Linked DNA regions of Aromatoleum petrolei. The protein of the gene in region 2 interacts with the protein of the main gene of each other region in a pairwise test. Links are inferred from orthologs where the notes say so. Each region holds a gene or a part of one and is shown on either strand. Other genes may lie near its edges. The genes, in order: ftsH and hflC.

Region 1 (3,240 bases), 510 kb from region 2 along the record:
CGACCAGGGCGGCGGCGACGCTTGCAGTGGTCCGCTCGTCAACGCCGCGCCCGGTAATCGCGCCCAGCATCGATTTGCGCGACACGCCTATCAGCAGCGGATATCCCGTCTCGAGGAAGTGATCGAGTGCGCGCATAAGGGCGAGATTATGCTCGAGCGTCTTGCCGAAGCCGAAACCCGGATCGAGCAGGATGCGCGCCTTGGCGACGCCCTGCACCTCGAGGGCATGCACTTGTCTGAGCAGGAAATCGACGACCTCCCCTACGACGTCGTCGTAGCGAGGAGCCGCCTGCATGCTGCGCGGTTCGCCCTGCATGTGCATGACACACAAGGCTGCATCGGAGTCGCGGACCGCCTCAATTGCCCCGGGGGCGCGGAATCCGTTGATGTCGTTGATCAGGCTTCCACCCGCGGCCAGTGAGGCGCGCATGACCGCGGGCTTAACGGTATCGATCGAGACAGGAACGGGCCAACCGGCCAGGCGCTCGACCAGCGGGATGACCCGGTCGAGTTCCTCCTGTTCGGAGACAGAATCTGAACCCGGCCGGGTCGACTCGCCCCCGATGTCCAGAATATGCGCACCGGCCGCGACAGCACTCTCACAGCGTCTCAGGGCGGCATCGAGGTCGTGCCCCAGGCCGTCGCCGCTGAACGAATCCGGCGTCGTGTTGATGATGGCCATGATGCGCGGGCGCTCGAGATCGAGATCGAACCGTCCACACTTGAGAACCGCCATTTCCTTCTCCTGAAAACGAAACGGGCCGACTCTTGTCGGCCCGATTCGGTTCGTTTCAATCGCCGATCGGATCAGGCTACAGGCGCTGCCGCCGTCGGTGCGGCACCGGGTGCATCATCGTCGCGCGAGCGCCGGATCGACTGTGAAGTCGGCTTCGGTGCTCGGGGAGCCTGCCCTTCCATAATGTCGTTGATCTGGTCGGCATCCAGCGTTTCCCACTCGAGGAGCGCCTTGGTCATCGCCTCGATCTTGTCGCTGTTCTCCTCGATCAGGCGGCGTGCGAGTGCGTACTGCTGATCGATGATGCGACGAATCTCCGCATCCACCTTCTGCATCGTGGCTTCCGAGACGTTGCGGTGTGTCGTCACCTGCCGCCCCAGGAAGATTTCGCCTTCTTCCTCGCCATACACCATCGGCCCGAGGTTGTCGGACATGCCCCACTGGGTCACCATCCGCCGCGCCAGATCGGTGGCACGCTGGAAGTCGTTGGAAGCCCCGGTGGTCATCTGCTTCATGAAGATCTCTTCACAGATACGGCCACCGAACAGCACGGCAATCATCTGCAGGAGCCGTTCGCGATCCTGGCTGTAACGATCGGACTCGGGCAACTGCATTGTCACACCCAGTGCGCGGCCGCGCGGAATGATCGTGACCTTGTGCACCGGGTCAGTCTTGTCGAGCAGCTTGGCGACAACCGCATGACCCGACTCGTGGTACGCCGTGTTGCGACGCTCTTCCTCCGGCATGACCATGGAGCGGCGCTCGGAGCCCATCATGATCTTGTCCTTGGCGCGCTCGAAATCCTCCATGTCCACCAGGCGCTTGTTGCCGCGGGCGGCGAACAGGGCCGCCTCATTGACCAGGTTCGCGAGGTCGGCGCCGGAGAAACCGGGGGTACCGCGGGCGAGCACGACTGGTTCGACATCCGGCGCGATCGGAACCTTGCGCATGTGCACCTTGAGGATCTGTTCGCGACCGCGGATATCGGGCAGCGGCACGACGACCTGGCGGTCGAAGCGCCCCGGACGAAGAAGCGCCGGGTCGAGCACGTCGGGGCGGTTGGTGGCGGCGATCACGATCACACCGGTCTGCCCCTCGAAACCGTCCATCTCGACCAACAACTGGTTGAGCGTCTGCTCGCGCTCGTCGTTGCCGCCGCCCATGCCGGCACCACGCTGGCGACCGACCGCATCGATCTCGTCGATGAAGATGATGCACGGGGCGTGCTTCTTGGCCTGCTCGAACATGTCGCGAACGCGCGCCGCACCGACGCCGACGAACATCTCCACGAAGTCCGAACCGGAAATCGAGAAGAACGGCACCTTCGCCTCACCGGCGATGGCCTTCGCGAGCAGCGTCTTGCCGGTACCCGGGGAGCCGACCATCAGCACGCCTTTGGGAATGTGACCACCCAGTTTCTGGAACTTGGACGGATCGCGCAGGAAATCGACGAGTTCGGCCACCTCTTCCTTGGCCTCGTCGCAACCGGCGACGTCGGCGAAACTCAGCGAGTTCGCCGACTCGTCAAGCATGCGCGCCTTGGATTTGCCGAATGAGAAGGCTCCGCCGCGCCCGCCGCCCTGCATCTGACGCATGAAGAACACCCATACGCCGATGAGCAGGAGCATCGGGAACCAGGACACGAAGATGCTCATCAGGAAGGATTGTTCCTCCTCGGGCTTCGTCGCATTGACGGCCACGCCCGCGCGGATCAGATCGGACACCATCCAGATGTCCTGCACGCCGGGGGTGTAGACCGTTATCTGGCGCCCCTCCTGCGTGGTCGCGCGCACGAGCCGACCATCGACCGTCGCCTTCGCGATGCGTCCGGCCTTCGCCTCCTCGAGGAACTGGGAGTATTCCATCGTGTTGGTCGAGACCTGGCGCGAATTGAACTGGTTGAACACCGTCATCAGCACGACGCCGATGACCATCCAGATCGCGAGATTCTTGAAGAGATTATTCAACTTCTTTCCTTATGTGCCCGTAGGGGGGGCAGCGAAACATTGACCCATTCTAGTGGCGAACGTTCCGCTGCGTAAACCAATGGCCACGATCAAGACAGCCAATCGGCACCGTAGGCCCCACTCAGTCCGCCTTGCGCTTCAATCCGAGGAGATAAACCTCTGCACTGCGGTCACGCGAGGCCTTCGGCTTGCGCACCTGGAGCGTTGCGAAATGGCGCTGGATCTCGCTGCGGAACTCCATGAAGCCGGCGCCCTGAAACACCTTGATGAGAAAGTTGCCGCCGGGCTTCAGGTGCCGCGCCGCGAAATCAAGCGCAAGTTCGCCGAGATGGATCGAGCGCGCCTGATCCACGGTGTCGATACCCGACATATTGGGGGCCATGTCGGAAAGTACAAGGTCGACGGGCTCACCCGCGAGTCGGCTTTCGAGGTCGGCCAGCACGATATCTTCCTGAAAGTCGCCCTGGATGAACTCCATGCCCGGCAGGGGCTCGACAGGAAGAAGGTCTAGCGCGAACACGCGCCCGCCCCTGCCTA
Region 2 (3,317 bases):
ATACGGTCGTAGCGCCCGCCCAGCGCAAGCGCCGCCGGCGACCCGCTGCCGTAAGCGGCGAAGACCACGCCGTTGTGATAGTGATAGCCGCGCAGATCGGCAAGGTCGAAACTGATCGGCAGGTCGGCGAGCGCGGCCGCGAGCGTGCTCAGATCGTCGAGCGCGGAGCGGATTGCCGGTTCGTCGGGCAGGCAGCGGCGCGCCTCGTCGAGCACCTCGGCGCCGCCATACAGGGCCGGCAAGGCCAGCAGCGCCGAGCGTGCGGGCTCGGCGACGTCCGCCAGCAGTTCACACAGGCCCGGAACGTCCTTCGCCTGCAGCAGATCGAAGAGCTCTTCCTCGCGCTCCGGCACCATCCCGGCCTGCGCCGCGAGCACGCGGAACAGGCCGACGTGTCCCAGGTCGATGCGGCTTGCAGGCACCTCGGCGAGGCGCATCACCTCGGACAGCAGCCGCACGATCTCGATGTCGGCGTCGATGCCGGCATGGCCGTACAGCTCGGCGCCAAGCTGCAGGGGCTCGCGCGTGGCGGTAAGGGTGGACGGCAGCGCGTGCAGCACGCTGCCGCAGTAGCACAGGCGCGACACGCCCTTGCGGTTCAGCAGGTGGGCGTCGATGCGCGCGACCTGCGGCGTCATGTCGGCGCGTACGCCCATCGTCTTGCCCGAGAGCTGGTCGACGAGCTTGAAGGTGCGGAGCTTGAGATCCTGGCCAGCGCCGGTCGTCAGCGAATCGAGGTATTCGAGCAGCGGCGGCACCACGAGCTGATAGCCGTGGCTGCGGAAGGCGTCCAGCAGGCGCCGACGCAGGCGCTCGAGTTTTTCGGCTTCGGACGGCAACGCGTCCTGGATGTGATCGGGAAGTACCCAGCGCATGATATTCACGAGAACACGACGAGCAGCGCGACACCGATCAGCATCGAGGTAAGTCCGATGAAACGGATCTGACCGTCTGCCATCTGCGCGAGCCGCAAAAAAGTTTCGCGCCAGGCGGCTGGCGCGATAAAGGGCAGGATGCCTTCGATCACCAGCATCAGTGCGAAGGCCATCAGCAGCTTGTTGCTCATGAGCTCAGTTCTTCTTGCCCCCGCCGGAATCCTTCATGAACCTGAAGAACTCGGAGCTCGGATCAACGACCATCACGTCGTTCTTGGTAGCGAAGCTTTCGCGGTACGCCTCCAAGCTGCGGTAGAAGGAATAGAACTCGGCGTTCTGACCATAGGCCTGCGCATACGTCGCGGTAGCCTTGGCGTCGCCCGCACCCTTGAGCTGCTGCGCCTCGCGGTAGGCTTCCGCGATGATCACCTCGCGCTGGCGGTCGGCGTCGGCGCGGATCTTCTCGGCGATCGCACCACCCTCGGAACGCAGCTCGTTGGCGACGCGCTTGCGCTCGGCCTCCATGCGGCGATACACGGACTCGGACACTTCGAGCGGCAGATCGACGCGCTTCAGGCGCACGTCGAGGATCTGCACGCCGATCTTGCGCGCGTCCTGGTCGGCGCGGGTACGCATGTCTTCCATGATCTTGTCGCGGGCGCCGGACACCACGTCATGTACGGTGCGGCGACCGAATTCCTCGCGCAGCCCCGCATTCACGGTCTGCAGCAGGCGGGTGCGCGCGCGTGCCTCGTCGCCCGCCACGGAGACGTAGTAGAGCTGAGGATCGACGATGCGCCACTTGACGAAGTGGTCGACCAGCACGTTCTTCTTCTCCGCCGTTATGAAACGCTCGGGTTCCGGCGTGTCCATCGTCAGGATGCGGCGATCGAAGTAGCGAACGTTCTGGATCATGGGCCACTTGAAGTTCAGGCCCGGCTTGTCGATCACTTCCTTGACCTCGCCGAGCTGGAACACCACGGCGAACTGCCGCTGGTCGACGGTGAACAGCGTCATCGACGCGAGAGCCGCGAGCAGCAGCAGCGCGCCGGCGAAAATCGGCATCTTGTCACGCATCAGCGCTCTCCCCGTTCACGGTCGCGCGCCATCAGGTCGCGGCTGCGTGATTCCATCGAACTGTCGGCCCGCGCTGAGGGTGCCGGAGCCGCAGCACTCGGCGCCGATGCCGGATTCGCCTCGTGCGCGCCCTGGTTTCCGGCTGCCTGCATCAGCTTGTCGAGCGGCATGAACAGCAAGTTGCCGTTGCCCTTGGCGTCGACCATGACCTTGCTGGTCTTCGACATGACCTGCTGCATCGTTTCGAGATACAGACGCTCGCGCGTCACTTCGGGAGCACGACGGTACTCGGTCAGAATCTGGGTGAAACGGCTCGCGTCGCCTTCGGCGTTCGCGATCACGCGGGACTGGTAGGCGTTGGCCTCCTCGATGAGTCGCGAGGCCGTGCCGCGCGCACGCGGGATCACGTCGTTGGCGTAGGCTTCACCCTCGTTGCGCAGGCGTTCTCGGTCCTGCCCCGCCTTCACCGCATCGTCGAAGGCGGCCTGCACCTGCTCGGGCGGCTGGGCGTTCTGCATCGTCACGCGGCTGATCTGGATGCCCGTGTCGTAGCGGTCGAGGATTTTCTGGATCGTCTCGTGTGCGCTCGCTGCCATCTGCTCGCGGCCCTCGTAGAGCACGAAGTCCATCTTGCTCTTGCCGACGATCTCGCGCATCGCGGACTCTGCCGCGTGCATCACGGACTCATCCGGGTAGCGGTTGTTGAAGAGGTACTTCTCCGGGCTCATCAGTACGTACTGCACCGCGAACTGGATGTTGATGATGTTCTCGTCGTCGGTGAGCATCAGCGCTTCGCGCAGCACCTTATTGCGCTCGGAACCGCGATAACCGACCTCGACGGTGCGCACGCCGGTCAGGTCGACCACGTCGCTCGTTTCGATCGGATAGGGCAGGCGCCAGCGCAGGCCCGGCTCGGTTGTCTCGACATAGCTGCCGAAGCGCAGGACGACGCCGCGCTGGTTGGCATCGACGATGTAGAAGCCGCTCGCGAGCCAGATGACGGCGACGAGGCCCAGCAGCGCGCCGATGCCGCCGCCGAACTGCCGGAACGACAGCTGCGGGAATTGCGGCCCGCCACCGTCCCCGCCACCACCGCCGCGCGGCCCGCGCTTGCCGCCGAGCATCCCCGACAGCCGCTGGTTGAAGTCGCGCCACAGGTCCTCGAGGTCGGGCGGCCCCTGGTTGCCACCGCGCCTGTCGTCGCCGCGCTTGTCGTCGCCATTCCCCTGGTTGTTACCCCAGCGTGGATCGTTGAGAGACATTAGAACGCCTGTAATCACGTTTGAATTGGGTCTTTATCGGTGAAATGCGGCCCGATCCCGACGGGATCGGCCGACGCGTCCGTCGCTGCATCGCGCGCTGCCT

What was found.
Region 1: the proteins of hflC (region 2) and ftsH interact in binary tests that used the Escherichia coli proteins (3 or more experiments, as listed by UniProt). The link is inferred for Aromatoleum petrolei from one-to-one orthologs.

What each region holds. Positions count from the first base shown.
Region 1 is NZ_CP059560.1:4,047,466-4,050,705, reverse strand. The notes cover bases 256-3,178. They hold ftsH (ATP-dependent zinc metalloprotease FtsH), read right to left. Parts: upstream 2,704-3,178; coding sequence 808-2,703; downstream 256-807. Other genes in these bases: ToN1_RS18475 (RlmE family RNA methyltransferase), read right to left, coding at 2,825-3,178; folP (dihydropteroate synthase), read right to left, coding at 256-736. Also shown: more of folP, read right to left, coding at 1-255; more of ToN1_RS18475, read right to left, coding at 3,179-3,240. UniProt on the Escherichia coli protein: Acts as a processive, ATP-dependent zinc metallopeptidase for both cytoplasmic and membrane proteins. Plays a role in the quality control of integral membrane proteins.
Region 2 is NZ_CP059560.1:3,533,795-3,537,111, reverse strand. Bases 12-3,011 are described here. They hold hflC (protease modulator HflC), read right to left. Parts: upstream 1,953-3,011; coding sequence 1,071-1,952; downstream 12-1,070. Other genes in these bases: hflK (FtsH protease activity modulator HflK), read right to left, coding at 1,952-3,011; ToN1_RS16185 (DUF2065 domain-containing protein), read right to left, coding at 881-1,066; ToN1_RS16190 (ATP phosphoribosyltransferase regulatory subunit), read right to left, coding at 12-875. Also shown: more of ToN1_RS16190, read right to left, coding at 1-11; more of hflK, read right to left, coding at 3,012-3,214; ribosome rescue GTPase HflX, read right to left, coding at 3,229-3,317.